3 regions of the Streptomyces sp. NPDC058295 genome follow, and region 2 is predicted to be linked to each of the others. Evidence: riboswitches for the same ligand, from Rfam matches in the RefSeq annotation. Region 2 holds a riboswitch; each other region holds the start of a gene.
The links. A riboswitch is a leader RNA that binds a small molecule or an ion and turns the genes downstream of it on or off. The one in region 2 is predicted to bind cyclic di-AMP.
Positions count from the first base shown of each region.

Region 1 (10,263 bases), on a different contig from region 2:
CACGCCCAGCAGCGCGAGGGTGCGCCAGCGCCGGAAGGTGGTCAGCAGCTCGCTGCGGAGCAGCCCGAAGGTCCAGGTCCAGTTCGCCGTCCGCACCGACGCCGAGGTCGGCGTCAAGGACCGTTCCGGTTCCGGCGTCCGGTTCCGGTCGTCCACCGTGTCAGCCCGCGACATCGAATCCCTCCCCCGTGAGAGCCACGAACGCGTCCTCCAGGGAGGCCCGCTCGACGGCGAAGCCGCGGACGCGGACGCCCGCCGTCACCAGCGCGGCGTTCAGGTCGGCGAGATCCCGGTCCGGGGGCGGGGCCTCGGCGCTCACCCGGTCCTCGCCGAGGACGACATCGTCCGCCCCCTGCTCCTTCAGCACCCGGGCCGCGTCCGCCGGGTCCGGCGTCGTCACGACCAGTCGGCCGCGGGCCCCCGCGGCGAGGTCCGCCACCGGGCCCTGGACGAGCAGCCGGCCCTGGGCCATCACCGCCGCGTGCGTGCACACCTGCTCGATCTCGTCGAGCAGGTGCGAGGAGAGGAAGACGGTCGTGCCCTCCGCGGCCAGTTCCCGGATCAGCGAGCGGATCTCCCGCATGCCCTGCGGGTCCAGGCCGTTGGTCGGCTCGTCGAGGACGAGCAGCCGACGGGGCTGGAGCAGGGCGGCGGCAAGGCCCAGACGCTGCTTCATACCGAGGGAGTACGCCTTCGCCTTCTTGCCGGCGGCGGCCGTCAGGCCCACCCGCTCCAGCGTCGCCGAGACCCGCGCACGCCGGGTCCGCGGATCGGCGGTCGGGTCGGCGGCGTCGTAGCGGAGCAGGTTGTCGCGGCCGGAGAGGAAGCCGTAGAGAGCGGGGCCCTCGATGAGGGTCCCGACGTGGGGCAGTACGGCTCGCGCGGCCCGCGGCATGGGTAGCCCCAGGACGCGGGCCGAGCCGGCCGTGGGCTCGATGAGTCCCATCAGCATGCGGATGGTGGTGGTCTTGCCGGAGCCGTTGGGGCCGAGGAAGCCGAAGACGCTCCCCGCCGGAACGGTCAGGTCGAGGCCGTCCACGGCGAGCTGTCCGCCGCGATAGCGCTTGGTGAGGCCGCGGGTGTGGATGACGGCGCCGTCGTCCACAGGCACCCGTACGGGCTCCGGCACGAGCTCCGGAACCGACTCCGGCACGGTCTCCCGCGCTGACTCCGCCATCGGCTTCCCCCTCCGGCCTGACCGGCCTCCGGTGTTCGGAGGCCGGCCGCTGCCCTACGTCACCCGCGCCGCCACTTCACCACTTCACCACTCGACCGCTGCGCATGCTTGGGCCGTTCGGCCTACTTCGCCGCGTTCGCCGCCTTCACCAGGGCGTCCTTGGTGACCGCGCCGACGTAGACCTTGCCGTCGTCCGTCATCAGGGCGTTGATCAGGCGGGTGGAGAAGACGGTGCCGGAGCCGAACTTGCCGGTCACCTTGTCGCCGAACGAGCCGAGGAAGCCGCCGAGGTCGCCGCCGGCCTCCGCGCCCGAGGGCAGGCCCTCGCCACCGGAGTCGAAGACGGCGACGGACGTCCAGCCCTCGCCGAGAACGTTGAGTCCGTCGAGCCCGTCGAGGCCTTCCGCGCCCTCGACACCCTCGACGCCTTCGAGGTCCTTCGCGAGGTCGTCGGGCTTGCCCGAGTGCCCGGGGGCGCTCTCCCCAACCTTGTCGCCCTCGGTGACCTTCGCGCCCTTGGGGGCGGTGAAGTCGAAGGTGGACGCGGCGGGCTTGGCGAAGCTGACCTGGGTGAAGCCCGCGTCCACGACGGCGGCGCCGCCGCTCGCCGGGGTCAGCGTGAACTTCAGCGGCAGGCCCGTCTTCGCGTCCACGGCCACACTGATCGCGCCGACCGTGGAACCGGACTGCTTCGGCTTGACCAGCAGCTTGTAGGCGTCACGACCGGCGACCTGGACTGTGCCGTCGACGGTCACGGAGGTCGTGTCGTCGACCGCCTTCAGGGCGTCCTCGGTGAGCTCCTTGGGCGTGGCGGGGACCGGGGTCTCCGCCTTGCCGGAGCCCTTGTCGGCACCCTCGCCGGAGCTCTCGTCGGCGGTCGAGTGGTAGACCTCGTTGGAGGCGCTGTCGTACCCCCACACGTCCTTGCCGTTGTGGATGACGCTGTACTCGGCGGCGTTCTCCAGCAGCGAGAGCTTCTGCCGGTCCGGGCCGTCGGCGGCGACGCGCAGGGTGTGCGTGCCGGCGGCGAGCTCGGTGAGCTTGGTGGACGGGTCGGCGGACGAACCGTCGCCGCCCTGGGTGGCCCCCGAGAGGAGGCCGCTCTCCAGTCCGCCGAGGTCGGGCAGCCCGAGGTCGGTACTGATCTTCACCGTCCCGGACAGCTGCTGCACGTCCGAAGCGGCGATCTTGTCGAGGAGCTGCTGTGCGGTGATCTTCGGCAGGTCGGGGTCGCCGGAGTCGGCGAGCGCCGGGACCAGCCCGATCGTCGCCGCCGCCACACCGATCACGGTGACCGGGACGATGTACCGTGCGGCCTTGCGCCGTCCGAGGCGCAGGTCGTCGGCTTCCGCGCCGGTCGACTCCCCGCCGGTCGTGGTGTCGTCGGATGCCTTCGGTGCCATGTGTGCCTTACCTCCGTCGTCGGCGGCGGCTGGTCATCTCACGCCTGAACGTCCCCACCCCAAGCCGCCATTCTCACCCGAATCGGTGAGGAGTGGTGTTTTCCGTGGTTCCCATCTGACCAAATCAGCCAGGGGGAAGCGTCAACCCGAGGGCTCAACTCCACATACGCCTGCGGTATGACACGAAGGTGACTAGGCGGCATCCGACCCGTAGGGGTCCCCGGGGTCAGCCCGCCCGGTGGACCACCGCGTCGCAGAGTTCCATCAGCGCCGCCTTCGCGTCGCACTCCCGCAGCGGCGCCAACGCGGACCGCGCTTCCTTCGCGTACCGCACGGTGTCCCGGCGGGCCTGCTCCAGCGCCGGGTGGGCCCGGAGCGCCTCCAGCGCCTCGGTGTGCCGGGCGTCGTCGGTCAGGTCGGAGTCCAGCAGCTCGCACAGGGCGATGTCCTCGGGCAGCGACAGCCGCGCCGCCCGCTCCCGCAGGCGCAGCACGGGCAGCGTGGGAACGCCCTCGCGCAGGTCCGTCCCCGGCGTCTTGCCCGACTCGTGCGAGTCGGAGGCGATGTCCAGGACGTCGTCCGCCAGCTGGAAGGCGACGCCGAGTCGCTCGCCGTACTGCGTGAGCACGTCGACGACCGTCTCGTCGGCGCCGGACATCATCGCCCCGAAACGGCAGGCCACCGCCACCAGCGAGCCGGTCTTGCCGCCGAGCACGTCGAGGTAGTGGTCGACCGGGTCCCGCCCGTCCGTCGGCCCCGCGGTCTCCAGGATCTGCCCGGTGACCAGCCGCTCGAACGCCTCCGCCTGCACCCGCACCGCCTCGGGCCCGAGGTCGGCCAGGATGTGGGAGGCACGCGCGAAGAGGAAGTCACCCGTGAGGACGGCGACGGAGTTCCCCCAGCGGCTGTTCGCGCTGGACACCCCGCGGCGCACGGCCGCCTCGTCCATCACGTCGTCGTGGTACAGCGTGGCCAGGTGGGTCAGCTCCACCACGACGGCCGAGGGCACCACACCCGGCGCGTACGGGTCACCGAACTGCGACGCGAGCACCACGAGCAGCGGCCGGAACCGCTTCCCGCCCGCGCGCACGAGATGCTGGGCGGCCTCCGTGATGAACGGGACCGCACTCTTGGTGGCCTCGAGCAAGCCTTCCTCGACAGCCGCCAATCCGGCCTGGACATCGGCTTCCAGAGCCTGGTCCCGCACGCTCAGCCCGAACGGCCCGACGACGGTCACGAGGGGTCTCCTGTCTGCTGGTGTCTACTGGCGATTACGCGGTTTGTCGATAGGTCTCTGCCATCACTCAAGTCAGCGTATCCGGTCACGTTTCGATCACCGATAGCCCCCACGTCCCGCGGGCTCGAATGGACTCGCCCGGGAGGCCCCCGCAGGCCAGGCGGTATCGGATCACGCCCGATATGGTTTTGATCAGCTCATATGAGCGGACATGGAGCGAGTTTCCGGGAACCGGGGATTCATGTCCCGGACCGGGGCTCCTGTCTGACCGACGGGCCCGCCCGGCCCCCTCTCCACGTGACGACGATCACGCGTTTCCTTCGCCCTTCCCCCGCGACGCGTCGGACGCAAGGCGAAGCGACTCCCCTCCGCTCCCGTTCTCCCCCCATTGCCGGTGCTTTAACAATGAGTTGGGACTAATGCCCGATTCGCCGCTCTTGTGAACGCTGGTGAGTTGGCTCACTCCCCATGGAGATCCGGTTCGAGCTCACCGTTCACCGATTCTCCGCACCCCTCAAGCAAGTTGAAGCTTTGCACCCACAAAGGATCAAGCACCCCATAGGCCACAGACCAAGGTCAATAGGGGTGATCTGTGAATCCGGTACTTGTTTCGGACATGTGCTCTCGCATACGTTCCCGGCCTGTCGGGCGGAACGCCGAATCCTGCCGCCGCCCGCACACCCATCGATAACGCTCGGCAGGAGCGGGGGAACCAGGTAAATCGCCGAAACGGAATTTCCGGACGTCTTGGATAGGCAAGACGTTTCGGACAGGCCGTACGGCTTGGGGTAAAGCCGCGACCGTCAGGACGCGACCGGGCAGCTCCCGCCCGAACCCGACAGCTCACCTCGCAGGCGCCGGAGAGGAAATTCGACATGCCCGCTGCCGCTCAGCCGCGCCGCAACCGTTTCATCCGCACGCTCGCCGTCGCCGCCACCGGCGCGGCCGTGCTCGCTCTCCCCGTCCTCGGGGCGACCACCGCCTCCGCGGCGACCCCGGCCGTCTCCACGGCCACCAGCCTCGGCTACGCCAACAACCTCGACGGCTGGATCCGCGCCTCCCTCCAGGTCATGGGGCAGCACGGCATCCCGGGGACGTACAACGGCATCTACCGCAACGTCATCCGCGAGTCCTCCGGCAACCCCAACGCCATCAACCTCTGGGACTCCAACGCGGCCGCGGGCATCCCGTCCAAGGGACTGCTCCAGGTCATCGACCCGACCTTCCGCGCCTACCACGTCAACGGCACGTCGTGGGACTCGTACGACCCGGTCGCGAACATCACCGCCGCCTGCAACTACGCGGCCGCGCGCTACGGCTCGATCGACAACGTGTTCGGCGCGTACTGACCATCCCGCCGACCGGTCAGCGGTGTCGGCCGCCGGTGCCAGCCACCGGTGTCGGCCGCCGGTGCCCGACAACCGGTCGCCGGTCGCCGGTAGCTGGCCGCCGGAAGCCGGTGACCAGTAACCGGCCGCCAGTAGCCGGTAGCGGTTACGGAAACAGACGTTCGAGGACGACGGCCACGCCGTCGTCCTCGTTCGACGTCGTCACCTCGTCGGCGACCGCCTTGAGCTCCGGATGCGCGTTGGCCATGGCGATGCCCCGGGCCGCCCAGTCAAACATCGGAATGTCGTTGGGCATGTCCCCGAAGGCGACGGTGTCCTCGGGCCGCAGTCCCAGGTGCTCGGCCGCCAGGGCCAGACCCGTCGCCTTGGTGATCCCGCAGGGCTGGAGTTCGACCGTGCCCGGTCCCGACATGGTGACCGTGGCCAGCGAGCCGACCACCGAGCGGGCCGTCGACGCCAACTCGTCGTCGGACAGCGTCGGATGGCGCAGCAGCACCTTGCTGATCGGCTCGCACCACAGGTCGTCGCGCCGGCCCACGCGCAGGGCGGGCAGCGTCGGGTGCGGCATCCGGTAGCCCGGCTCGATGAGCGTCAGCCCGTCGACACCGTCCTGGTCGACGGCCGCGTACAACTGCCCGACCTCCGCCTCGATCTTGCCGAGCGCGGTCTCGGCCAGTTCCCGGTCCAGGGTGACCGACCAGAGCAGACGGTCCGCGCCGGCGTCGTACAACTGCGCGCCCTGCCCGCACACCGCGAGCCCCCTGCTGTGCAGCCGGTCGAGCAGCGGGCGCACCCGGGGCGCGGGCCGTCCCGTCACCACCAGGTGGCGTGCGCCGGCGGCCGCCACCCGCGCGAGCGCGTCGAGCGACCGGTCGGAGAAGGTGTCGTCGCCGCGGAGCAGCGTCCCGTCCAGGTCGGTGGCGATGAGGGAGTACGCGGTGCGCGCGGCATATGCGGTGGGTGCGGCCATGATCAGAGAATACGGATCCCAGGCCCCCCGGGTTCGACGCGAACCGGCCGACGTCCAAGTCCTGTCCGGTTCTGCCAACTCCCCTTGTGCGCCTGGCGCACGCCTGGCTGCCGACCGACTCAATGAAACGGCTTTCTGGCACATCGTCGGGTAGCGGACGGTTAAAGGCCTCTGCACCGGTTGGCAACAACATGGGACGCTACCTACCGCGATGCCCAGGCGGACCGGTACCGTCCAGGTTTCCAGGGGGACTTGATCGGGGGGTCAGGTTGAGCAGTGGGCGTATTCGTGTGCTGAGGCCGCAGGACCTCGGCGAGGGGGAGCGGGAGCGGTGGCGCGCGCTGCGTGCCGAGTCGACGCTGCCGCGAAACCCCTTCATGGAACCGGAGTTCACCGACGCCGTGGGCCAGGTACGGCCACGCTCGCGGGTGGCGGTGGTCTACGAGGGGCGTGAGCCGGTCGGCTTCCTGCCCCACGAGCGGGGCCGGCTCGGACAGGGCCAGGCCCTCGCGTACGGCGTCTCGGACGTGCAGGGCGCGGTGCTGGCCCCGGGTCTGGGGCTGAACGCCGACGAACTGATGCGGGCGTGTGGGCTGTCGAGCTTCGCCTTCGACAACCTGGAGGCGGAGCAGGCGCTGTTCGTCCCGCAGGCGGCCGAGGAGTACGCGTCCTATGTCATCGACGTCGAAAAGGGTTACGAGACCTATGAGTCCGTGCTGCGCGCCCAGTCGCCGAAGTTCCTGAAGACGACGCTGGCCAAGGAGCGCAGGCTCGGCCGCCAGGTCGGGGAGGTGCGGTTCGTGTTCGACGAGCGCGATCCGGCCGCGCTGCGCACGCTCATGGCGTGGAAGTCCGCGCAGTACCGCAGGACCGGTCGCCGGGACCGGTTCGCACAGGAGTGGATCACCCGGCTCGTGGACGCGCTCTCCGAGACCCGCGCGCCGGAGTGCTCCGGCACGCTCTCCGTCCTCTACGCCGGTGACCAACCGATCGCCGCCCACTTCGGACTGCGGTCGTCGACCGTCCTTGCCTGCTGGTTCCCCGCGTACGAACCGGAGTTGGCGAAGTTCTCGCCGGGCCTGGTGCTGCATCTGCGGATGGCCGAGTCGGCCGCCGCCGAGGGCATCGGCCTGCTCGACCTGGGGCGGGGCGCGGCCGAGTACAAGGACTCGCTGAAGACCGGGGAGCTCCCCGTGTACGAGGGGGCGTGGTCGCGTCCGGGGGTGGGCTCCGCGCTCTACTGGCTCAGCCGTGAGCCGTCCCGCCGGGCGCATCACTTCGTGCGCAGCCGGCCGAGGCTCGCCGCGGCGGCCGCACGGACCTTGAAGGGCGCGGGCCGACTGCGCCGACCGTGACGGGCGGCACCGACCGGCCGGCGCGACGGGCCTGACGGACGCGACGGGCCTGACGGACGTGACGGGCGTGACGGACGTGAGACAAGGGGGGTTCATGTACCGCGCTGTACGTGCACAGCAGGAGATACAGAGGTTCCTGGACATCGAGCCGGTGCAGGTCGCCGAGCTGGAGCTGGACCACGGGGGTGTCCTCAGACCGGGGCCGGGAAGTCCGCCCGTCACGCACGGCGAGGTGTTCGTGCTGGTCAGAAGGGGCGGGCGGCCGATCGGGACGCTGCTCGGGTCGGTGCCGCAGGGCGCGGACCCGAAGACCGTCCTCATGGACCTGGCCACGCGCGAGCAGGCTCCCGGGCCGCCTTCGGCGGGGCCCACGGAAGGGGCTGCCCCGACCGCCACGACTGCCCAGCCCGCCACCGTCCCCTTCACCAGCGTCGTCGTCGCCACCCGTGAGCGCGCGGAGAAGCTCGCGCACGCCCTCGACTCGCTGCTCGCCCAGGATCATCCGGACTTCGAGATCGTCGTCGTCGACAACGCGCCCGTGACGAACGCGACCCGGGACCTGGTCGAACGCAAGTACGCCGAGCGCGTGCGGTACGTCACCGAACCGGCGCCCGGTCTCGCCGTCGCGCACAACAAGGGCGTCGAGACGGCCCACGGCGAGGTGATCGCGTTCACCGACGACGATGTCGTGGCGGACCCGCGCTGGCTCACGGAACTCACCGCACCCTTCACCGCCGACCCGGGCCTCGGCTGCGCCACCGGCCTGATCCTGCCGGCCCGGCTGCGGACCCCCGCCCAGGTCCTCCTGGAGAGCCACGGCGGCTTCGCCAAGGGCTTCACGGCCCGCATGTACGACCCACAGGACCCGCCCGCCGACGAACCGCTGTTCCCGTTCACCGCGGGCCGCTTCGGCTCCGGCGCCAACATGGCCTTCCGTACGGAGGTGCTGCGGGCGGCCGGTGGCTTCGACCCGGCGACCGGGGCGGGGACGCTCGCGCGGGGCGGCGACGACCTCTACGGGTTCGTCCGGGTCCTCGCCGGGGGCCACCGGCTCCACTACACCCCGCTGGCCCTGGTCTGGCACCACCACCGGGAGACCTGGCGGGACCTGGAGACCCAGGCGTACGGCTACGGCGCCGGCCTCACCGCCTACCTCACGGCGATCCTCGTCAACCGGCCCGGCCTGCTGCCCGCGTTCCTGGCCCGGCTGCCCCGGGGGCTCGCCCACGCGCGGACGCTGACGGCGAGCCGGGAGGCGGAGCCCGCGGCGGACGGCGCGCCCGGCGGTCACGACGCCCGGACCCATGCCTGGCCCGCCCGGCTCTCCCGGCTCCAGCGGCGCGGCATGCTCTACGGGCCGGTGGGCTATCTGCGGGCCCGGCGCGCGCTGCGAGGTGCTGCGCGATGACGGCGTCCGCACACAGAGCCGGCGGAAACAGCGACGGCAACGGCGGCAACGGCGGCAACGGCGGCAACGGCGGCAACGGGAGTATCCCGGTGTTTCTGTATCACGCGGTGATGGAGGAACCGCCGGGCTGGATCGCCGAGTTCACCGTCAGCCCCAAGCAGTTCGGCGAGCACCTGGACGCCGTCGTGGACAGCGGCCGCACGCCCGTCACGATCAGCGCGCTCGCCGACCACCTCGCGGGGCGGGCGCCGCTGCCGCCCCGGCCGGTGCTGCTCACCTTCGACGACGGCTTCGCCGATCTGCCCGGTCCGACCGCCGAGGCGCTGGCCGGTCGCGGACTGTCCGCGACCGCCTACCTCACCACCGGAGCGATCACCCGTGGCGGACGCAGCCTGCTGCCGCCCGCGCCGATGATGACGCTGGAGCAGGCGGCGCAACTCGAGCGGTACGGCATGGAGATCGGCAGCCACACCGTCACCCACGCCCAGCTGGACACCCTCGCCCCACAGGCGCTCGCGCACGAACTGCGGGTGTCCCGCTCGGTGTTGGAGGACGCCCTCGGCCACCAGGTCCGTCATCTCGCCTATCCGCACGGCTACAGCAGCGGGCGGGTACGGCGCACGGCGGCGGCCGCGGGCTACGAGACGGCCACCGCCGTACGGCACGCGCTCAGTTCGGACCGCGACGAGCACTACCGCATCGCCCGGCTCATCGTGCGCCGCGGTCACACCGTCGCCGATGTCCGGGGCTGGCTGGCGGGATCCGGCGCCCGTGTCGCCCCGTACCGCGACGGGCCGAAGACGGTCGGCTGGCGCTGGTACCGCCGCGCCCGCGCCGCCGTGCGGGGGCCGGTGTTCGCAGGTTGAGCCGAGTTCGACGATTTTGGTGTGAAAAGAAGAGAAAATTCCTATAGTTGACTTGAGGGAGGGGGGCCTCGACGTGCAACACCATGTGCCCGTACCGAGCACCGAGAGCAGCGAGCTGCCCACCCCTGACCTCTCCACCGGACCGGGCAGCCCCGGTAGACCGGGGAGCCCGGGCGGTCCGAGTAGCCCTGGCAGTCCGGGCGGTCCGAGTAGTCCGGGTAGTCCGGGCCCGACCACCGGCGGTGACCGCGGACCCTGGCGGATCCCACGCCGCCGACCGGACGCCGGCCTGCTGACGCTGCTGCTCGCCGCCGGACTGTGGGTGTACGCACTGCCCCGCATCGGCTTCCGCGAGATGGGCGACTACGGCCTGCTGGACCGGCTGCCGGTCGCCTACTACCTGTCGTTGCTGGTCCTCACCGCGGGCTTCGTCCTCAGTCTGCGGCGTGCGGGCACCGCACCCTGGTGGCCGGCCGCGCACTGCGCCGCGCTGCTCCT
Region 1 is NZ_JBHVYO010000005.1:163,058-173,320, reverse strand. It holds gene ACFVYS_RS07515 (ABC transporter permease) at 1-174, opposite strand, end outside; gene ACFVYS_RS07510 (ABC transporter ATP-binding protein) at 161-1,177, opposite strand; gene ACFVYS_RS07505 (outer membrane lipoprotein carrier protein LolA) at 1,300-2,580, opposite strand; gene ACFVYS_RS07500 (polyprenyl synthetase family protein) at 2,807-3,817, opposite strand; cyclic di-AMP (ydaO/yuaA leader) riboswitch at 4,462-4,689, shown strand; gene ACFVYS_RS07495 (transglycosylase SLT domain-containing protein) at 4,693-5,166, shown strand; gene ACFVYS_RS07490 (HAD family hydrolase) at 5,312-6,136, opposite strand; gene ACFVYS_RS07485 (GNAT family N-acetyltransferase) at 6,427-7,491, shown strand; gene ACFVYS_RS07480 (glycosyltransferase) at 7,586-8,899, shown strand; gene ACFVYS_RS07475 (polysaccharide deacetylase family protein) at 9,010-9,765, shown strand; gene ACFVYS_RS07470 (hypothetical protein) at 9,851-10,263, shown strand, end outside.
Region 1: linked by a shared signal. The riboswitch ahead of ACFVYS_RS07495 (transglycosylase SLT domain-containing protein) and the one ahead of ACFVYS_RS40995 (M23 family metallopeptidase) in region 2 are both predicted to bind cyclic di-AMP.

Region 2 (10,263 bases):
CTGGTGGACGACTTCCTGATACGGGAGGGGCCGCGGACGGTCCATGTGCTGAACGCTCCCTCGCCGGCGGCCACCGCCGCACTGCCGATCGGCCGTGAAGTGGCCCGCCGGGCCCTGGGAGCGCTGACCGACGCGTGAGCGGCGGGGTACCGCGCCCGCAGAGGCGGCGGTCGGGTGCCGGGCTCGCGGGCGCGGCAGGCACCGGGAGCCGACCCGTAAAATCGACACCACTGTGTCTGATTCCGTGAGCACCCCCGAAGCCCCCCAGCCCTTTCCCGGTGGCGAGCACCACCCGGGCGAGTCCGTTCGGCACACCCGGGCCAAGGGAGAACCCAGGTTCCCCGACGGGCCCAAGGCCGATCCCGCCGGGTCGCACTTCGAGCGGCGGATCCGGAGCTTCCAGCCCCGGCGCAGCCGGGTGACGGCCGGGCAGGCGGACGCGTTGCAGCGGCTGTGGGCCCAGTGGGGGCTCGACATCGACGGGCACGCCGTCGACCTCGCCGAGCTGTTCGGCGACGACCGTCCCGTCGTGCTGGAGATCGGCTTCGGCATGGGTGAGGCGACCGCGCAGATGGCGGCCGCCGACCCGGACACCGGCATCCTCGCGGTGGACGTGCACACCCCCGGCCAGGGGAATCTGCTCAACCTCGCGGACCGCACCGGGCTGACCAACGTCCGGGTGGCCAACGGGGACGCGATCATCCTGCTGCGCGAGATGCTGCCGGCGGACTCGCTCGACGGACTGCGCGTCTACTTCCCCGACCCCTGGCCGAAGAAGCGCCACCACAAGCGGCGCCTGATCCAGCCCGAGTTCCTCGACCTGGCCGCGACGCGGCTGAAGCCGGGCGCGACCGTGCACTGCGCCACGGACTGGGAGCCGTACGCCGAGCAGATGCTCGAGGTACTCACCGCGCACCCCCACTTCGAGAACACCCGGGCCGACGGCGGGTTCGCGCCCCGGCCCGAGTTCCGGCCGCTGACCCGTTTCGAGGGACAGGGACTGGACAAGGGTCACGTCGTGAACGATCTGCTCTTCCGTCGCGTACAGCATCGCGTCCGGCCCGGGAATCGCTGACCCCCCAAGGGGCCGATCAACAAGATCGACCAAAGGATCGCCGACCGGCCTCCCCCTCCACCACAGTCCTCTCCCTCGTTAGGGTCGATGCCGTGGCCATCAGTCCTCCGTTTCCGCCCTGTCCGCCGCATCCCGGCGGCGCACCCGAGGACGGTGTGCTCCGGCACGCTCACTGGTGGCAGCGGTGGGGGTCCCGCCGGGGCCGAGCGCGGCCGAGAACTTGGGGGAGGGTGCGGTACGGGGCGCTGATCACCCTGCTCACGCTGTCGGGCCTGGTCATCCTCGCGCTGGTGCGCGAACAGACCGGTACGGAAGGGTTCCTGGTCGGGCTCGGGCTCGCCGTGCTGCCCGTGCCGCTGCTGGTCGCCGCCTTCCGATGGCTGGACCGGGTGGAGCCGGGACCCTGGCGGAACCTGGTCTTCGCCTTCGCCTGGGGCGCGTGCGCGGCAGCGCTGATAGCCATCATCGCCAACAGTTTCGCGACCAGATGGATAGCCACCGCGACCGCCGACCCGTCCAGCGCGGACACCCTCGGGGCGACCGTCATAGCGCCGATCGTCGAGGAGTCCGCGAAGGCCGCCGCCGTCCTGCTGCTGTTCCTCTTCCGCAGGCGGGACTTCACCGGGATCGTCGACGGCGTGGTCATAGCCGGGGTCACCGCCACCGGCTTCGCCTTCACCGAGAACATCCTCTACCTCGGCACCGCCTTCGGCACCGACCAGCTCACGGGCGACACCGGCATCGCCTCGGTCACCGCCGCGACCTTCTTCGTCCGCGTCGTCATGTCGCCGTTCGCGCACCCCCTGTTCACCGTCCTGACCGGCATCGGCTTCGGCGTCGCCGCGCTCTCCGGGGACCGCCAGCACCTGCGGCGGGTGCTGGTCCCGCTGGGCGGGCTGCTCCTCGCGATGGGCATGCACGCCCTGTGGAACGGCTCCTCGTCGTTCGGCGAGTTCGGGTTCTTCGCGGTGTACGCGGCGATCATGGTTCCCGCGTTCGGGCTGCTGACCTGGCTGGTGGTGTGGACGCGGCAACGCGAGCTGCGCACCGTACGCGAGGAGCTGCCCGCCTACGCGGCCGCCGGCTGGCTCACCCCGGCCGAGCCTTACGCGCTCGGCTCGATGCGGGCCCGGCGACTGGCCCGGGAGTACGCCGGCCGGCACCTCGGCAGGCCGGCCGCGCGGGAGGTCGCGCGGTACGAGGCGTACGCGACGTCCCTCGCGTTCCTGCGGCACCGCGGCCGACGGGGGCGGGCCGGCGCGGACTTCCTCGTACGCGAGCGGGAGTTGCTCAACGAACTGTGGCGGCGGACGGACGTCGCCCGGCCCGCGCTGGACCACGCCGCCCGGATGACGGCCCCGCCGGTACGGGTGGCCGCGCCGCCCTGGCCGGTCTACGGGGCGTACGGGTACGGCCAGGGTCCGGCCCACGGCCAGGACCAGGCCCAGGGCCAGGGCCACGGCGCCGGATTCGGCCATCCCACGGCTCCGGTGTACGGCAGTCCGGCGGCACCGTCGTACGGGTACGGGTACGGCTATGGGTCCGGGTACCCCGCGGCACACGTCCCCGGCCCCGGACACGGCCCCACGCACGGACCCGGACCCGGGTATCCGGCGGGACCGTATCCCGCTCCCCACCCGCACCGGTAGGCCGGGGCAGGCAGGGCCGGGGCCCGGGTCGGGTCAGGCCGAGGCGCGGGTCAGCCGGATGATCTCCTGTGCCGTCAGTTCCAGCTGCGCCACCCCCAGCAGCGCCGGCAGCTGCTCGACCGTCCGCGCGGAGGCGATCGGCGCGGCCACCGTGGGCTGCGCGGCGAGCCACGCCAGGGCGACCGTGGGGATCCGGGTGTCGTGGGCCTGGGCGATCTCGTCCAGGGCGGTGAGGACGTTCCGGCCCCGCTCCGTGTCGAGGTGCTTGGCGGCGCCGGCCGCGCGGGCGCTCTCCACGGTCGTACCGGGCCGGTACTTGCCGGTGAGGAAGCCGGCGGCGAGGGCGAAGTACGGGACGGCGGCGAGGCCGAAGCGGGCGGCGAGGCCCTGGAGACCGCCCTCGTAGGTGTCGCGGGAGACCAGGTTGTAGTGGGGCTGGAGGGCGACGTACCGGGCCAGGCCCTCGCGGTCGGAGAACTCCAGGGACTCCTGGAGGCGCTCGGGCGTGATGTTGGAGGCGGCGATGTGCCGCACCTTGCCCGCCCGCACCAGTTCGTCGAGCGCGCCGAGGATCTCCTCGACGGGCACCTCGGGCTTGTCGAAGTGCGTGTAGTAGAGGTCGATGTGGTCGGTGCCCAGACGGCGGAGCGAGGCGTCGGCGGCGGCCTTGATGTTGTCGGCGGACAGGCCGGGGAACTCGGGGTGCTGGCTCACCTTGGTGGCGATCACGACGTCGTCGCGGTTGCCCCGGGCCTGCAGCCACCTGCCGATGATGGTCTCGGACTCACCACCGCTGTTGCCCTCGATCCACGCCGAGTAGGAGTCGGCGGTGTCGACGAAGTTGCCGCCCGCGGCCGCGTAGGCGTCGAGCACGGCGAAGGAGGCCGTCTCGTCGGCGGTCCAGCCGAAGACGTTGCCGCCGAGGGAGAGCGGGAAGACCTCGAGGTCGGAGGAGCCGAGCTTGCGAAGAGAAGTCATGTTCTGTCTCAACGGGCATCGACGGCCCGCCCATTCCGGGCGTGACGCGAAGAACGTGTGAACAGCACGCATGACCGGCACACACCGGCAGCCCCGACGCGGAGGGCGTCAGGGCTGCGGGGTGGATCAACGTGTCCGGAGGAACGGCTCAGGACGAACGGCTCAAGGGAGACGGCTCAGGGGTTGAGGCCCTTGCCGCGCAGCCAGGCCGCCGGGTCGATGCCGTCGGCGCTGCCGCCGGGGTGGACCTCGAGGTGGAGGTGGGCCCCGGTCACGTTCCCGGTCGCGCCCACCCGGCCGATCACATCACCGGTGGCGACCTTCTGGCCGACACTGACGCTGATCGACGACTGGTGGCAGAACCACAGCTCGGTGCCGTCGTCCAGGGTCAGGATGGTGCGGTAGCCGTAGGAACCGGCCCAGCCGGCCTCGGTGATGGTGCCGCTGTGGACGGCCTTGATGAGCGTGCCCGTCGGCGCGGCGAAGTCGAGACCCGTGTGGTAGCCGGAGGACCAGAGCGAACCGGCCTGACCGAAGGTCGAGGTGATGGTGTACGAGGAGGTCGGCAGCGTGTACTGCTTGGCCAGTTCGGCCAGGCGCGCGGCCTCGGCCTTGGCGGCTGCTTCCTCGGCGGCCTTCTTCTTCGCGGCGGCGGCCTTGGCCTCCGCCTCCTTCTCGGCCTTGGCGGCGGCGTCGGACTCGGCCTTGGCGGCCGCGGCGAGGGCCTTGACCTCGACCTGGGACTGCTGCGACTCGGCCTGCGCCATGATCCGGCTGCGCAGCGCCTCGCCGGCGTCGGAGGTGCTCTCCTCGGTGTCCACGGCGGTCTCGGAGCCGAAGCTGGCGAGGGCCGGCGCGGCTTCCGGGGCGGGCTCGTCGTCGGTGATGAGCGAGCCCACGTTGGGCAGGTCCGGCATCGAGATGGAGACCGGGGCCTTGCCGGTGTTGGCACTGGCCATGCCACCCGCGCTGACGGCGGCTATGACGCCGACGCCGAGAACGGTGGAGCTGCGGGCGAATCCGCCGCCGCGCTGCTTGGCGACGCGGTGCTTGCCGCGTACCGGGCGAGTGGACTCCGCGGTGGGGTTCCACTCCTCCCAAGGTCCCTCGTCGGTGCGGTAGTCGCCGTAGCCGAAGGTCTCGGTGGACCGCTGGCTGGGCGCGTACGGGGCCTCGGGGGCAGGCGGGTTGGACGCCACGCGGGCGCACTCCTTTCCTTCCGTCGCCTACCGGGTTAGCTGACGGGTTCGGAGCGGGAAGGTCTCCTACGCGCGTATACCGGTCGTGGACTCTGCGAGTTCACGACGGCTTCCGCGTGATTCACCCCATGGTGGTGGTTCCCCGGTTCCCTTGCGGGATTCGGCACGTGCCGCACGGAGCCGACTCTGGTGCCGGCTGGGACGACCGCGCTGCGTTATCGAACGTTAATAGACCCGGGGGTGGGTTTCCAAGCTGTTCCTCTTGATCAACAACATTTCTGGCCTGGACTTTTGGGCTACCAGCGGTGAAAAACGGGCGAGTTGACCGCGCCTCGACATGCCCCGGAAACGCTTCATCAGTCACAGGAGTTTTGATGGTGACTCAGTCGTTATGCGCAGGGCGGTCGGCCGGTCACCAAGAGTGAGGAAGCAGGTCCTCTAAGCGGTCGGCGAAACGTCGACGGAAACGCCGAAGGCCGGAACCCTTTCGGATTCCGGCCTTCGGTTCATCAGTAGCGGGGACAGGATTTGAACCTGCGACCTCTGGGTTATGAGCCCAGCGAGCTACCGAGCTGCTCCACCCCGCGGCGATGAACACAACTGTACGCCATCAGCGGGACAGAAAGCACATCGGTTGATCCGCGGGGCCTCGGTGGCCTCAGAGGAGGTGGCGGTTCGGCTGCTTCGCCCGCTCCTCGTACTCCGGGAAGACGAGGACGTCGACGCCCCGGGCCGTCAGCAGACCGGTGCCGTCCGCCTCGGTGACGAAGGTGTCCGGCTCGCGCCAGGCCGTGACCACCCTGCGCACCCCCGCGTCGAGGATGAGGCGGGCGCAGGGGGCCGGGCGGGAGGAGCGGCGGGCGCACGGTTCGAGGCTGCTGTAGACGGTGGCGGTGGGCAGCCGGGGGTCGGCGGGGTCGAGCTTCGCGAGGGCGGCCTCCTCGGCGTGCACGACCGGGTCGCCGGCCTCGCGGGAGTGACCGCGCGCCAGTTCCGTGCCGTCGGCGGCCACGATCACCGCGCCGACGCTGAAGGCGGTCTCCGACGGCGGGCAGTCTGCGGCGAGTGCGCAGGCGAGGGCCAGCCAGTGCCGGTCGGCGGCGGCGGGCAGCGGTCCGGCACCGGGGGCGGTGGGCTCGTAGCGGTTCAGGACGACGTCCTCGATGCGCCGGGTCTCCACCAGACGCAGGCGTCCGCCCTGGTAGCCGCCCGGCCCGAACAGGCGGGGCGCGGCCGGATCGCCCACGAAGAGCGGGGCGAGGACGAGCTGGAGTTCGTCGGCGAGGCCCTGCCGGAGCAGCTGGGTGTGGATCGTTCCGCCGCCCTCGACCATGAGCCGCCGTACGCCGCGCACGTCGTGGAGGTGTTCGAGGAGGCGGCGCCAGTCCAGTTCGGGGCCGAGCGGGACGGCGTCCGCGGCGATGCCCAGCGCGCGCACCCGCTCGGCGCCCTTCTCCGTCGTGTACACGACCTTCTCGCCGCCCGTGTGCCAGAAGTTCGCCGCCGGGTCGAGGTCGCCGGAGCCGCTGACGGTGACCTTGAGGGGGTACGGCGGCAGTCCGGCGGCCACCCGGGCGGCGCGGCGCTCGGGGGAGTTCACGAGGAGCCGGGGGTTGTCGGCGCGGATCGTGCCGGCGCCGATGAGGATGGCGTCGACGGAGGCCCGCACCTCGTCGACGCGGTCGAAGTCGGCGCGGCTGGAGAGGAGCAGGCGCTCGGGCGTGGTGTCGTCCAGATAGCCGTCGAGGGAGACGGCGGCGGACAGCAGGACGTACGGGTACGGCATCGGCGCGGCTCTCCCTGGGATGACGGGCAGGGCTTGGTTCAAGTTTGAAACAAACTTACACTGGGGGCATGACGACTCGCTGGCTCACCCCCGAGGAGCAACGCGCCTGGCGCGCGTACGTTGCCGGCTACCTCCTCCTCGAGGACGCGATCGACCGGCAGCTCCAGCAGGACGCCGGCATGCCCCACCTGTACTACTCCATCCTCGCCAACCTCTCCGACATCCCCGAGCGGCGGCTGCGGATGACCGACCTCGCGGAGCGGCTGAAGATCACCCGCAGCCGGCTGACCTACGCGGTCTCCCGGCTGGAGAAGGACGGGCTGGTGCGGCGTGAGGACTGCCAGCAGGACAAGCGCGGCAGCGTCGCGGTCCTGACGGACGAGGGCATGACGGTGCTGGAGAACGTGGCGCCGGGCCATGCCGAAACCGTCCGCGCGGCCCTCTTCGACCGGCTCACCCCCGAGCAGGTGGGACAGCTGGAGGAGATCTTCACGCAGGTCGCACGCGGTTTCCAGGAGAAGGACGGCGGCGAGACGGCACCGGAGGACCTCCCGTGGCGCCGCCGCTCGTCGCCCTGCTCCGGCACCCCGTGACCGCGGCCTCTCGAGCGTGAGCCCGGTCCTGTGACGGGCGCCACAAATCAGTTGCTTCAAATTTAAAGCATGGGGTAGGGTCTCGACTCGTTGGATCTGCTTCAAATCTGAAGCACAAGGTGGCCCAGTGCCGCCTTGTCACCGTCCTCCGGACCCGGGAGACCGCATGCCCGACACCCCCGCCGCCACCCCGCGCGCCCGCGTCCGGGTACCGCTGCGCTTCCCCGACGGCTACTCCGTCGACGCCGAACTGGTCACCTTCCACGGCCTCGTCGACGGCCAGGAGCACGTCGCGGTCGTTCTCGGCGAGCCGGCGCCCGGCGCCACCCCCCTGGTCCGGCTGCACTCCGAGTGCCTGACCGGTGATGTCTTCGGTTCGGCCCGCTGCGACTGCGGGCCGCAACTGCGCGAGGCGGTCGAGCGCATAGCCGTCACCGGCGGTGTCCTGCTCTACCTCCGTCAGGAGGGCCGCGGCATCGGCCTCTACAACAAGCTCGACGCGTACGCCCTCCAGGACCAGGGCCTGGACACCTACGAGGCGAACGCCGCGCTCGGCCTCCCCGAGGACGACCGGGACTACACGGCCGCCGCCCAGATGCTGCGCGCCCTGGGCATCACGAGCCTGGACCTGCTGTCCAACAACCCCGACAAGGCGGGCCAGTTGCGCGACCTGGGCATCGAGGTCCAGGACCGGGTCCCGACGGGCGTCTTCACGACCCCGCACAACGTCCGCTACCTGCGCGCGAAGGTCCTCCAGACCCAGCACACGCTGCCGCTGGCCGACCTCACCGGGCTGAGCGTGGGCTGACCGCCGACGGCCCGAACGGGCCGTCCAGCGCGGCCCACTGGAGCAGCATGATGGTCTTCGCGTCCGCGATCGCGCCGGTGCGGACGAGGTCGAGGGCCTCGGTGAAGGGGAGTTCGACGACGGCGATGTCCTCGCCCTCGGCCGCCACGCCCGCCGTGTCGGCACCGGGGGCTGAGGCGTCGTAGGGGGCGGCGAAGAAGCCGAGGCGCTCGGTGACCGAACCGGGGCTCATGAACGCGTCGAAGACATGCTCGACGTCGTGCACCGCGCGACCGGTCTCCTCGGCCGCCTCGCGGCGGATCGCCTCGCGCGGGTCGTCGCCGTCCAGGAGTCCGGCGGCGGCCTCCAGCAGCATTCCGTCCGGATGACCGTTGACGTACGCGGGCAGCCGGAACTGCCGGGTGAGCAGGACGGTGCGGCGCTCGGGGTCGTAGAGCAGGATCGTGGCGCCGTCGCCCCTGTCGTACGTCTCGCGCTGCTCGCGGCTCCAGTGGCCGTCCGTGTGCCGGTAGTCGAAGGTCGTGCGGCGCAGGACGGACCAGTCGCAGGCGAGGACCTCGACGTCGAGGACGCGGACCCGGTCGTTGCCGGTGAGGTCGCGTCCGTGGCGGTCGAGTCCGGTGCGGCCGCGGGGGTCGGGGACGTCGATGCCGGGGGTGCCGGGAGCGGGGCGGGACGGAGCGTCGTGGGAGCCGGACGCGGGGGCGGGCGAGATGTCGACGTGCTCGGTCATCGGCGGCCTTCGAGGAGGGTGGCGGCGGGGGCGGCGGTGCGGGCGTCGGGGACGGCGGCGAGATCGGCGTAGACCGGCTTGCCCTGGGCACGGGCCTGCTCGGTCATCCGGTCCGCGCCCTCCGACGGACCGCCGATGCGCAGCACCGCGTCGCAGCGCTCCAGCAGGCGTTCGGCGACGGGGTGGAAGAGCTCGTCGAAGAGCGGGTCGCCGGGGGCGGCGCCGCCCGCCGCCTCCAGCAGGGGCAGCGCGAGCGCCTCGCCGGTGACGGGCAGATGCCCGGCGCGGAACAGCACGAGGGCGACCTCGTTCATGGCCCGCACATGGGCCGCGAGCTTGGCGGGGTCGTCGCCGGTGCCCGAACGGTACGGGCCGGCGACCAGGATCATCAGCGGTTTCACGGGGTCTCCTGGGGTGGGTTCAGGCCAGCCGGGTCTCGACGCCTGCCTCACGCAGGGCGTCCAGGGTCTGCGGGCCGCCGGGATGGGTGGCGGGGTCCGCCGCGGCGGCGTCGGTGACGAAGGACTGCACGGCGTCGAGCGGGGCGACCTGACTGAACGCGCGCACACCGAGCTTGGTCGCGTCGGCGACGGCGACCGTACGGGCGGCCTGACCGAGCCCCACCCGCTTGACGGCCGCGTCCTCGATCGAGAACTCCGACCAGCCGTGCACGGCGTGCACTCCGCCGATCGACATCACGAACACGTCGAAGGCCAGGGACTCGAGGGTGCGCAGGGCCAGCGGCCCGACGAGGGACCGCTCACCCGGGCGGGACCGGCCGCCGACGACCAGCAGGTCGATGCCGGGCCGGTCGGCCAGCCGCAGCGCCGCCTGGAGACTGAGCACGGCCACGGTCAACGGGCCCCGCGCGGCGAGGTGTTCCGCCACGTGCACGGTCGTGGTCCCGGCGTCCAGCAGCACCCGTGACCCCGGCTCGACGAGTCCGGCGACGGCCGCGCCGAGCCGGTCCTTCGTCGCCGCCTGCCACGCCTGCCGGGCCTCGAAGCCGCCGCCGTCCTCGCGCGGCCGCCCGGCGACGGCCCCGCCGTGCACCCGCCGCACCAGCCCCTGCCGCTCCAGCACGTCCAGGTCCCGGCGCACGGTCATCTCCGAGACCCCCAGCCGCTGAGCGAGCTCGGCGACGGAGACCCGCCCCTGACTTTGCCCTTGCCCCTGCCCTTGGTCCGGTCCGTGCCCCTGGACGAGGCGAAGGGTCAGGTCGAGACGGTCCGCGACATCCATGGCGCCATTTCTACCATGCCCATGTTCGAATGAACATCGACATGTTCATCGATGCCTAGGAGCTCAGCGGATCCGCCCCGACCTCGAGAGCGTGCGGATAGGCGGCCGACCGGTGCTGGAAGGAGAGGATCTTCGGGTTCTGGACGACCCCGTCGCGGATCTCGATCGCCTTCCTGACCGTGGGATCGGCGTCCCATGCC
Region 2 is NZ_JBHVYO010000074.1:2,041-12,303, reverse strand. It holds gene lhgO (L-2-hydroxyglutarate oxidase) at 1-138, shown strand, start outside; gene trmB (tRNA (guanosine(46)-N7)-methyltransferase TrmB) at 233-1,075, shown strand; gene ACFVYS_RS41005 (PrsW family intramembrane metalloprotease) at 1,168-2,724, shown strand; gene ACFVYS_RS41000 (aldo/keto reductase) at 2,758-3,702, opposite strand; gene ACFVYS_RS40995 (M23 family metallopeptidase) at 3,879-4,901, opposite strand; cyclic di-AMP (ydaO/yuaA leader) riboswitch at 4,909-5,077, opposite strand; tRNA gene ACFVYS_RS40990 (tRNA-Met) at 5,415-5,488, opposite strand; gene ACFVYS_RS40985 (dihydrofolate reductase family protein) at 5,560-6,687, opposite strand; gene ACFVYS_RS40980 (MarR family winged helix-turn-helix transcriptional regulator) at 6,756-7,280, shown strand; gene ribA (GTP cyclohydrolase II) at 7,447-8,088, shown strand; gene ACFVYS_RS40970 (NUDIX domain-containing protein) at 8,066-8,821, opposite strand; gene ACFVYS_RS40965 (DUF4406 domain-containing protein) at 8,818-9,210, opposite strand; gene ACFVYS_RS40960 (DeoR/GlpR family DNA-binding transcription regulator) at 9,242-10,063, opposite strand; gene ACFVYS_RS40955 (N(5)-(carboxyethyl)ornithine synthase) at 10,119-10,263, opposite strand, start outside.

Region 3 (10,263 bases), on a different contig from region 2:
GACGGCGAGGGAACCCCAGCCGCAGCCGACGTCCAGCAGCCGCGACCCCGGTCTCAGGTCCAGCTTGCGGCAGACGAGTTCGAGCTTGTCGCGCTGGGCGAGTTCGAGGGTGCTGTCCCCGGACTCCCAGTAGGCGCACGAGTAGACCATGGACGGGCCGAGGACGAGCGCGTAGAAGTCGTTGCCGACGTCGTAGTGGTGGCTGATGGCGCGTCGGTCGGTGCGGCGGGTGTGGAGGTGTCCGGTCCGGCGGACCTCTTCACGCGGCGGGGCGGGCGGCAGCGGCGGTCCGGCGAGTTTCAGCAGGCCGCGCACCGCCGACCGGAAGTCCGGGTCGCGCAGCGCCCGGCCGAGCGTACGGGCGTCCTCGCCGCGCTGCCAGATCAGGCCGGAGAGCAGATCGAGAGCGGTGTACAGGTCCCCCTCGATCCCCAGGTCGCCGGCCACCCAGGCGCGGGCGAGGCCGAGTTCGCCGGGCTTGAAGAGGAGCCGGCGCAGGGCCCGCCGATTGCGTACCACCAGGGTCGGCGCATCGGGCGGACCCGCCTGCGAACCGTCCCAGGCGCGGACGCGCACCGGAAAGGGGGCTCCCAGCAACTGTTCGACGAGGGCATGGAGCCGCGGCGCGGCGTCAGCCATGATGCACACCTCCGTGACGGGTGATCCCGCGATGTCCTGACACCACGTAAACACGGAAGAGCACGCCGTCCAGTCCCGCGCGCCCGTCATGGCCCGGCAAAATACATGTATGCAGCATGCGCCGCCCGGCGGCGGGCGGGCGCACGCCGAAGGGGCCGTCCGCACCACGGATGGCGGACGGCCCCTTCGGGGGTGTTTCAGTGACCGGCGGCCCGGAGGCCGGAGGTCGGGTGACTCGAGGTCAGGTGACCGGGAGTCAGGTGACCGGAGGTCGGGTGACCGGGGGTCAGGAGGCCTTGGCCTTCTCGTTCTCGGTCTTCTCGGCGGCCGGCTTCGCGGCGACCGGCGCCGGCTTCGCGGCCTCGTAGAACTCCTCGCGCGGGGACTCCAGCGCACCCAGCGCCACGACCTCGCGCTTGAGGAACATGCCGAGCGTCCAGTCGGCGAAGACACGGATCTTACGGTTCCACGTCGGCATCGCCATGCCGTGGTAGCCGCGGTGCATGTACCAGGCGAGACGGCCCTTGACCTTGATCTTCATCTTGCCCATGACGATCATCGCGACGCCCTTGTGGAGGCCGAGGCCCGCCACCGCACCCTTGTTGGAGTGCGAGTACTCCTTCTGCGGGAAGCCCCGCATACCGGAGATCACGTTGTCGCCGAGGACCTTGGCCTGCCGCAGCGCGTGCTGCGCGTTCGGCGGGCACCAGGCGTTCTCGACACCGGCCTTGCGGGCGGCGACGTCCGGGACCTGGGCGTTGTCGCCGGCGGCCCAGATGTAGTCGGTGCCCTGGACCTGGAGGGTCGGGGCCGTGTCGACGTGGCCGCGGGGGCCCAGCGGCAGGCCGTAACGGGCCAGCACCGGGTTGGGCTTGACGCCGGCCGTCCACACGATGGTGCTGGAGTCGACCTCGAGGCCGTTCTTCAGCACCACGTGGCCGTCGACGCAGGAGTCCATGGAGGTGGAGAGGTAGATCTCCACACCGCGGCCCTCGAGGTGCTCCTTGCCGTACTGGCCCAGCTTGGGGCCGACCTCGGGAAGGATCTTGTCGGCGGCGTCGACGAGGATGAAGCGCATGTCCTCGCGGGACACCGTCTTGTAGTACTTGGCCGCGTCCCGGGCCAGGTCCTCGACCTCACCGATGGTCTCCGCACCGGCGAAACCGCCGCCGATGAAGACGAAGGTGAGCGCCTTGCGGCGGATCTCCTCGTCGGTCGTGGAGTCGGCCTTGTCGAGCTGCTCGAGGACGTGGTTGCGCAGGCCGATGGCCTCCTCGACACCCTTCATACCGATGCCCTGTTCGGCGAGGCCGGGGATCGGGAAGGTGCGGGAGACCGCGCCGAGCGCGATCACCAGGTAGTCGAAGGGCAGCTCGTACGCCTCGCCGACCAGCGGCGCGATCGTGGCGACCTTGCGGTCCTGGTCGATGGTGGTGACCCGGCCGGTGAGGACCTCCGCCTTGGGCAGCACGCGTCGCAGCGGGACGACGACGTGGCGCGGGGAGATGTTGCCGGCGGCGGTTTCGGGGAGGAAGGGCTGGTAGGTCATGTACGACCGGGGGTCGACGACCGTGACGGTCGCCTCGCCGTAGCGCATCTTCTTCATGATGCGCCGAGCTGCGTACAGGCCTACGTACCCACCGCCTACTACGAGGATCCTGGGACGCTCCGTGGTGCTCATGCCATCGAGTATCCACCCGCTCGAGGGGGGTCGCTCGTGCGCCCCTTCACAAGCTTCCCGGGGGTGTGTGCTATCCTCCGCGACCCGCGTGATCCACGTCATGGCGCGGAGGGGGAACCAGCGTGTAGGGCATGGCGTTGTCAATGCCGCGTGAGCTGCCTCTCCGGGCTCGGAAGGGCTCCGTGAGGGCCGTCCGGGACCCCTTCCCCCGACCTCCGCGATACGTCCGCGCCCGCCTCTTTTGAACACGTTCACACGGGTGTTGAGCCCCCGGAAGGGTCAACGAAGACACGTCTGTCCTCCGACAGGGCCGAATTCCTTGTGAAGAACTTCACGAACTTTCCCGAGGGGGTGCCTCCGGAACGCGTCCGAGGGGCCACGAAGGGCCCCTCGGGTCTGCTCATTCGCGCATCCTGCCTGCTCAGCAGAGTGCAAGTAGCGGGTCCGCCGGAGTCACGCGATCGACCAGGCGATGCCGTCGAGGATGTCGTGCTCGCTCACGACGACCTCCTGCGCGCCGATCCGCTCCATGATCGCCAGCAGGACGAGCGCACCCGCCGCGATCACGTCCACCCGGCCCGGATGCATCGCCGGATGCGCCGCGCGCTCCTCGTGGGTGGCCCGGAGAAGCTCGTCGCTGATGCTCCTGACCCGGTCGAGACCGATCCGCGCGTGGTGGATCTTCGTGGAGTCGTACTCCTCAAGGCCCAGGGCGATCGCCGCGACCGTCGTCACCGAACCGGCCAGGCCGACCAGGGTGTGCGCCTCGCGCAGCGGGACCGTCCGCTCGGCGAGGTCGAGGGCGGCCTCGATGTCGGCGCGCATCGCGGTGATCTGCCCGGCGGTGGGCGGGTCGGTGACCTTCCCGTCCACGACCAGGTGCCGCTCCGTCATCCGTACGCAGCCCACGTCGACGGAGCGCGCGGCACGCACCCGGTCGTCGCCGACCACGAACTCGGTCGAGCCACCGCCGATGTCCACCACCAGGAACGGCTTGGCCAGGTCGGTGCGCCCCTTCAGTTCCTTCGTGGCGCCGGTGAAGGAGAACTCGGCCTCCTGGTCGCCGGTGATGACCTCGGGCTCGACGCCGAGGATGTCCAGCACCCCGCGCACGAACTCGTCCCGGTTCTCCGCGTCCCGGGAGGCGGAGGTGGCGACGAAGCGCAGCCGCTGCGCGCCGTACTCCTTGATGGCGGCCGCGTACTCCCGGCAGGCCGCGAAGGTCCGCTCCAGCGCCTCGGGGGCGAGCCGTCCGGTGCGGTCGACGCCCTGGCCGAGGCGGACGATCGTCATCCGGCGGTCCAGGTCGACCAGCTCGCCGGTCTCCGGGTCGGCGTCGGCGACGAGGAGGCGGATCGAGTTCGTACCGCAGTCGACGGCGGCGACCCGGGTCACCGGGCGGCCGCCTTCGCGTCGTCCCGCGCGGCCGGCACCACACACGTGCCCTTGCGCCACCACTGCGGGAGCATCTCCAGGGCCTCGTCGCCGAGGGGGTTCACACCCGGGCCGGCCGCCAGGGAGTGCGCGACGAGCACGTGCAGGCACTTCACCCGGTCCGGCATGCCGCCCGCGCTCGGGAAGTTCTTCAGTTCCTCGATCTCGTCCCGGCGCCGGACGTAGTCCTCGTGCGCGGCACGGTAGGAGGCGGCCAGCTCCGGGTCGGCCTGGAGCCGCTCCGTCATCTCCTTCATCACGCCGTTCGCCTCGAGCGTGCCGATGGCCGAGTTGGCCTTCGGGCACGTCAGGTAGTACAGCGTCGGGAAGGGCGTGCCGTCGGGCAGGCGGGGGGCCGTCTCCACGACGTCCGGCTCACCGCACGGGCAGCGGTGCGCGATCGCGCGCAGACCGCGCGGCGGCCGTCCGAGCTGCTGCTTGAAGGCCTCGACGTCCGCGTCGGTGGGCTCGGTGCGCGGGGTGGTCGGCGGGGGCGTTTCCATGCCTGTCTTTCTATCGGTTCCGGCAACCGGTTCTGACCACCGGTCGGTTCACCGGTCTCAGTTCACCGGTCGGTCGTTCACTGGTCGGCTGTTCACTGGTCCGAGGCGTCGGACTTGTCGACGCCGTCCCAGACGTTCGAGTACCAGGGGCGGTCGGCCGACCCGAGGTCGGCGCGGGACTGCCTGGCCGCGTCCGGGTCGATCACGACGAACCCGGTCTCCCCCGGCAGCACGTAGTGCAGCCGCTGCCGGATCTGCTGCTCGGCGTAGGCGTCGTCCTGCCAGCGCGCCTTGAGGTCGCGCAGCTGCTCGACGCGTTCGCTGGCCTGCCGCTTCTCGCGCTCCAGATCGGCGATCTCGGCGCGCTGGGAGACGTACTGGCGCATCGGGTAGGCCAGGGCCACGATCAGCGTGCAGAGCACGAGCGCGAGGAGCGCGGCACGGCCGGTGAGCCGGGAGCGGCGGGCCTGGCGCTTGGTCTGGGAGCGGTAGACCCGGGCCGCGGTCTGCTCGCCGAGCAGCTTGATCCTGGTCGCGGTGGAGAAACGGTCCCGGTCCTTCACGGCCACTGCTTCCCGCCTCCCGTCTCACACGTGCGTACGTCCCCGCACACGGTACGGGACCGGTACGGGGACGTACGTACGACTGGCGGAGCCTTGCCCCGGTTGGGGTCGGCGGCGTCAGCCCTTGATCAGACCTTGCTCAGCCCTTGAAGCGCGGGAAGGCGCTGCGGCCGGCGTAGACCGCGGCGTCGTCGAGGATCTCCTCGATGCGCAGCAGCTGGTTGTACTTGGCGACGCGGTCCGAGCGGGCCGGGGCGCCGGTCTTGATCTGGCCGCAGTTCACCGCGACCGCGAGGTCGGCGATGGTGACGTCCTCGGTCTCGCCGGAGCGGTGGGACATCATGCACTTGAAGCCGTTGCGCTGGGCCATCTCGACGGCGTCCAGGGTCTCGGTCAGCGAACCGATCTGGTTGACCTTGACGAGCAGGGCGTTGGCGGAGCCCTCCTCGATGCCGCGGGCCAGACGCTCCGGGTTGGTGACGAAGAGGTCGTCGCCGACGATCTGGACCTTGTCGCCCAGCTTGTCGGTGATGACCTTCCAGCCGGCCCAGTCGTCCTCGTACAGCGGGTCCTCGATGGAGACGAGCGGGTACGCGGAGACGAGCTCCTCGTAGTACTCGGTCATCTCGGCGGCCGAGCGGGACTTGCCCTCGAACTCGTACTTGCCGTCCTTGTAGAACTCGGACGCGGCGACGTCGAGCGCGAGCGCGATCTGCTCGCCGGGGACGTAACCGGCCTGCTTGATGGCCTCGATGATGAGGTCGAGCGCGGCGCGGTTGGACTCCAGGTTCGGGGCGAAGCCGCCCTCGTCGCCGAGGCCGGTGGACAGGCCCTTGGTCTTCAGCACCTTCTTGAGGGTGTGGTAGACCTCGGCACCCCAGCGCAGGGCCTCGGAGAAGGACTCCGCGCCGATCGGGGCGATCATGAACTCCTGGATGTCCACGTTGGAGTCGGCGTGCGAGCCGCCGTTCAGGATGTTCATCATCGGCACCGGCAGCAGGTGCGCGTTGGGGCCGCCCAGGTAGCGGAACAGCGGCAGGTCGCTGGCCTCGGAGGCGGCGTGCGCGACGGCGAGCGAGACGCCGAGGATGGCGTTGGCGCCGAGCGAGGCCTTGTTGTCGGTGGCGTCCAGGTCGAACATGGCCTGGTCGATCAGGCGCTGCTCGGTGGCGTCGTAGCCGACGAGCTCCGGGCCGATCTGCTCGATGACCGCGAGGACGGCCTTCTCGACACCCTTGCCGAGGTAGCGGTTGGGGTCACCGTCGCGGAGCTCGATGGCCTCGAAGGCACCGGTGGAGGCACCGGACGGAACGGCGGCACGACCCGTGCTGCCGTCGTCGAGGCCGACCTCGACCTCGACCGTGGGGTTGCCTCGGGAGTCCAGGATTTCCCGGGCTACGACGACGTCGATGGACGGCACGAGCATCTCCTTCTTGGGATGTGACGCTGGTTGTGCGGGGCCCAGGGGACTTGATGAGCCCTTGCTGAGCCTTGCGACTAGAGCCTAACCGCCCCGGGACCGTCGGCAGCCGACCGACCGTCCCGTGGACAGACAGACGGTACCTATTGTTTCCGCCCGGAACAAAGGGGGTGGCCGAGAAAAGCCGACAGGAAGTGACGAACGGGCAAAGAGAAACCCCGCTCCGGTGCGTACGGGGGAACACGCACCGGAGCGGGGGGCCCGTGGGGACGGGGGGTGACCCTCACGAGGTCTTCAGTGTGCCGACCTCGGATATGAGGGTGCTGTGGCTTCTCTGGGGGCCAGGTGTCATTTCGGGCGAAGCGTCACTGCGGGCCCGGTGTCACTTCGGGCCGAGCGTCACTTCAGGTGCAGCTGCTGGCCCGGGTAGATCAGGTCGGCCTCGACGACGATGTCCTTGTTCAGCTCGAACAGCTTCGCCCAGCCACCCTTGACCTTGTGCTTCTCGGCGATGGAGCTGAGGGTGTCGCCCTTGACGACCTTGTACTCGCCGTCACCCTTCTTGACCTTCTTGCCGGTGGGGGTGGTGACCGTCTTGGAGGCGGCCGGGCGGTCGGTCGAGCGGGAGGCGCTCTGCTCGTCGGTCGAGCGGCTGCTGGTGCTGCCGCCGTTCGACGAGCTGGAGGAACCGGAGGAGCCGGAGCCCGAGGAGGCGGCGCTCGAGCCGTTGTAGGCGGCGCCGGACAGGCCGGTGCCGCAGACCGGCCAGGCACCCTTGCCCTGACCCGCGAGGACCTTCTCGCCGATGGCTATCTGCTGGGACTTGGAGGCCTGGTCGGCGGTGGAGGCGTAGGCGGTGCCGCCGTACGCGGCCCAGGTGGACGCCGAGAACTGCAGACCGCCGTAGTAGCCGTTGCCGGTGTTGATGGACCAGTTGCCGCCGGCCTCGCACTGGGCGACCGTGTCCCACTCGGAGGCGGTGGCGGCGGAGGCGTTGCCGGCCGCCATCAGCGGGGCGGCGATGGCGACGCCGGTGACGCCGGCGAGCGTGGCGACGCGGGTCGCCTTGGAGGGACGGCGGTGCTTGCCCTTGGCGGAAAACAGCATGGTGGATCCCCTCACCGACGCCTGCGAGGTGAGCTGTCGGGTTCGGGTCGTGTGAGTTGCCCGGCCACTTCCTCGCCCGTCGGAGCGCTGCTCCGTGGGAGGTGTGGCTTCACCCCTAGCCGTTCCGGTCAACCGACCGGCGCGGCACTTACCTTGGGTCCCCCGCTCCTGCCTACGGCGCTTGACGCGACGACTGTTCCCGGTTCGTCGCTGGCAGGATTCGGCGTTGCGACGGCCGGGGCTCGGGTTGCCGAGCGGCCTCGACCGTAGACACGCGATCGACGGAATTTCAAAGACGATCAGGGCTTCTGAGACTCATCCCACACTTTCACCAAACCGGACATTCGGCGCGAAGCGTGACGTGAACTCCCGCTGTTTTTCTTGGGCTTTGCGCCCTATTCCACCCCTGTGTCGAGGGTCTGACCGGCGGCGATGTTGCTCGGGTCGACACCGATGAGGCCCCTGTTCTCGGCATAGAGGGCGCGCCATCCGCCGTCGAGACCAAGGGAGTCGGCGATGGACGCGAGGGAGTCGCCCTCCTGGACGACATAGGTGGCCGCGGCATGCCGGCCGGCGGAGGCGGGGGCGGTGCCGTCCACGCCGGTGCCGGTCGCGCTCTTGGTCGCGGCCTCGTCGGCGGTGGCGCCGCGGTGCTTGCCCGGGCCCAGGGAGCCGGTGTCGACGAGACTCCAAGAACCTTCGTCCTGGACGTATTTGTCCGAGTCGTCCGCACCCGGGGTCGCCGTGGGCGAGCTCGCGCCCGTCGAGCCGTCGCTCCGGCCGCCGGAACCGCCGGACGTGCCGGAGTCGACCGTGGCGGCGGAGGAAGAGGATGAAGGGGAGGAAGCGGACGCCGAGGGCGAACCGGAGGAATCAGCGGACGAGTCGGACGATCCGGCCGAGGAGTCGTCGTCGGCCGTGGAGCCCGAGGATCCGGACAATCCCCTGGACAGGTCGGACAATCCGGAAGACCCAGATGAGTCGGACGAGTCGGACGAGTCGTCCGCCACGCCGGTGTCCACGCTCAGCGCGCCGTTCTCCTGGGTGAGCCCGGAGGTCAGCCCGCAGGTGCCCCAAGCGCCGATCCCCTCGGCCGCGAGCACCTTCTGCGCGACGGCGATCTGCTGGCTGCGGCTGGCCAGGTCGGGGCTGGTCGCGTAGTCGAGGCCGCCGTTCGCCTCCCAGTCCTTCTGGGTGAGACTCAGGCCGCCGTACTCGCCGCCACCCTCGTCGGCACTCCACGAGCCGCCGGTCTCGCACTGCGCCACCTTGTCCCACACCGTGCCGTCCGCCGCACTCGCGCCGGAGGCGGCGAGCAGCGGGATGGCGATGGCGGAGCCCGTCACTCCGGCCGCGACAAGGAGGGCCGGGGCCTGGCGGGGGCGACGGTGACGACCGTTCCCGGAGAGCATGCGAAGGGCCTTTCTCTGGACAGCACTGACCGGCGCGGCGAGTGGAACCGATGCGTCGCGCTGACGAGAGAACGTATCGGCAGACGATCACTTGTCACAAGTTAATGCCGCGCAGATCACGTGAAGATCACAGACTTGAGTGTTGGTCACCTTTACTCCGCCGAACGGTCACACTCCGGCTGACATCCGGTCAGATGTGGATCGCTTATGAGCCGGAATGCACCGGAGTGAACTCGACCGGCAAAGTCCGCAGTCCGCGCATGATGAGCCCGCCGCGCCACCTCAACTCGGCCGGTTCCACGGCCAGTCGGAGATCGGGCAGCCGGGTGAGCAGGGTGGCCAGCGCGGTCTGGCCCTCCAGCCGGGCCAGCGGGGCTCCCAGGCAGTAGTGGATGCCATGGCCGTAGCCGAGGTGCTGGTTGTCACGGCGGGACAGGTCGAGGGTGTCGGGGTCCGCGAAGCGCGCCGGGTCACGGTCGGCCGCCGCCAGCACCACGAGCACGGGGTCGCCCGGCGCGATGTCCTGCCCGCCGATGCTCAGCGGCTCGGTCGCGAACCGCCAGGTGGCGAGCTCCACAGGACCGTCGTAGCGCAGGAGTTCCTCGACGCCCGTCTCGAGGAGGCCGCGGTCGCCGTCGTGCTCGGTGAGCGAGAGCTGGAGGCGTGCGCGCTGCTCGGGGTGGGTGAGGAGGGCGTAGGTGCCGTTGCCGATGAGATTGACGGTGGTCTCGAAGCCCGCGAACAGCAGGATGAAGGCCATGGCGGCGGCCTCGTTCTCGGTGAGGTGCTCGCCGTGGTCCGAGGCGCGGATCAGACCCGAGATGAGGTCCTCGCCGGGAGCCGGATCGGCGGGAAGCTCCGCGCGCTTGCGGTGGATGAGCTCCAGCAGATAACCGCGCATCTTCTTCACCGACCGCGCGACACCGCCCCGCGGGCCCCCGCCGTGCCGGATCATCATCCCCGCCCAGTCGCGGAAGTCGTCCTGGTCCTCACGGGGGACGCCCAGGAGGTCGCAGATCGCGTAGATGGGGAGAGGGAAGGCGAAGTCGTGGATGAGGTCGGCCTTCCCCTCGGCGGCGAACCGGTCGATGAGCTGATCCGTCAGCTCCTGGACCCGGGGCGCGAACTCGGCGACCCGGCGCGGGGTGAAGGCCTTGCTGACGAGCCGTCGCAGCCGGGTGTGGTCCGGCGGGTCGATGTTGAGCAGATGCGTCATCAGCTCGGCCTTGCGCTCACCGGGGATGCCGGTCTTGCCCTTGGCGTGCGCCGGTTCGTCGTGGTGCGCCGGGTTCTTGGAGAGCCGCTGGTCGGCGAGGGCCTGTTTCGCGTCGGCGTACCGGGTGACCAGCCAGGCCTCGACCCCGCTGGGCAGAACGGTGCGGTGCACGGGCGCGTGCTCGCGCAGCCAGGCGTAGGCGGGGTAGGGGTCGGTCGCGAACTCCCAGGTGAAGAGTTCGGGAGTGGTGCGGTCCTGGTGGTCTGTGTCGGGCTGCTCGGTCACTCC
Region 3 is NZ_JBHVYO010000023.1:95,942-106,204, forward strand. It holds gene ACFVYS_RS24575 (class I SAM-dependent methyltransferase) at 1-639, opposite strand, end outside; gene ACFVYS_RS24580 (NAD(P)/FAD-dependent oxidoreductase) at 926-2,320, opposite strand; gene ACFVYS_RS24585 (exopolyphosphatase) at 2,774-3,715, opposite strand; gene ACFVYS_RS24590 (DUF501 domain-containing protein) at 3,712-4,257, opposite strand; gene ACFVYS_RS24595 (septum formation initiator family protein) at 4,350-4,826, opposite strand; gene eno (phosphopyruvate hydratase) at 4,960-6,246, opposite strand; gene ACFVYS_RS24605 (transglycosylase family protein) at 6,640-7,347, opposite strand; cyclic di-AMP (ydaO/yuaA leader) riboswitch at 7,351-7,537, opposite strand; gene ACFVYS_RS24610 (transglycosylase family protein) at 7,743-8,759, opposite strand; gene ACFVYS_RS24615 (cytochrome P450) at 8,965-10,260, opposite strand; gene ACFVYS_RS24620 (hypothetical protein) at 10,257-10,263, opposite strand, start outside.
Region 3: linked by a shared signal. The riboswitch ahead of ACFVYS_RS24605 (transglycosylase family protein) and the one ahead of ACFVYS_RS40995 (M23 family metallopeptidase) in region 2 are both predicted to bind cyclic di-AMP.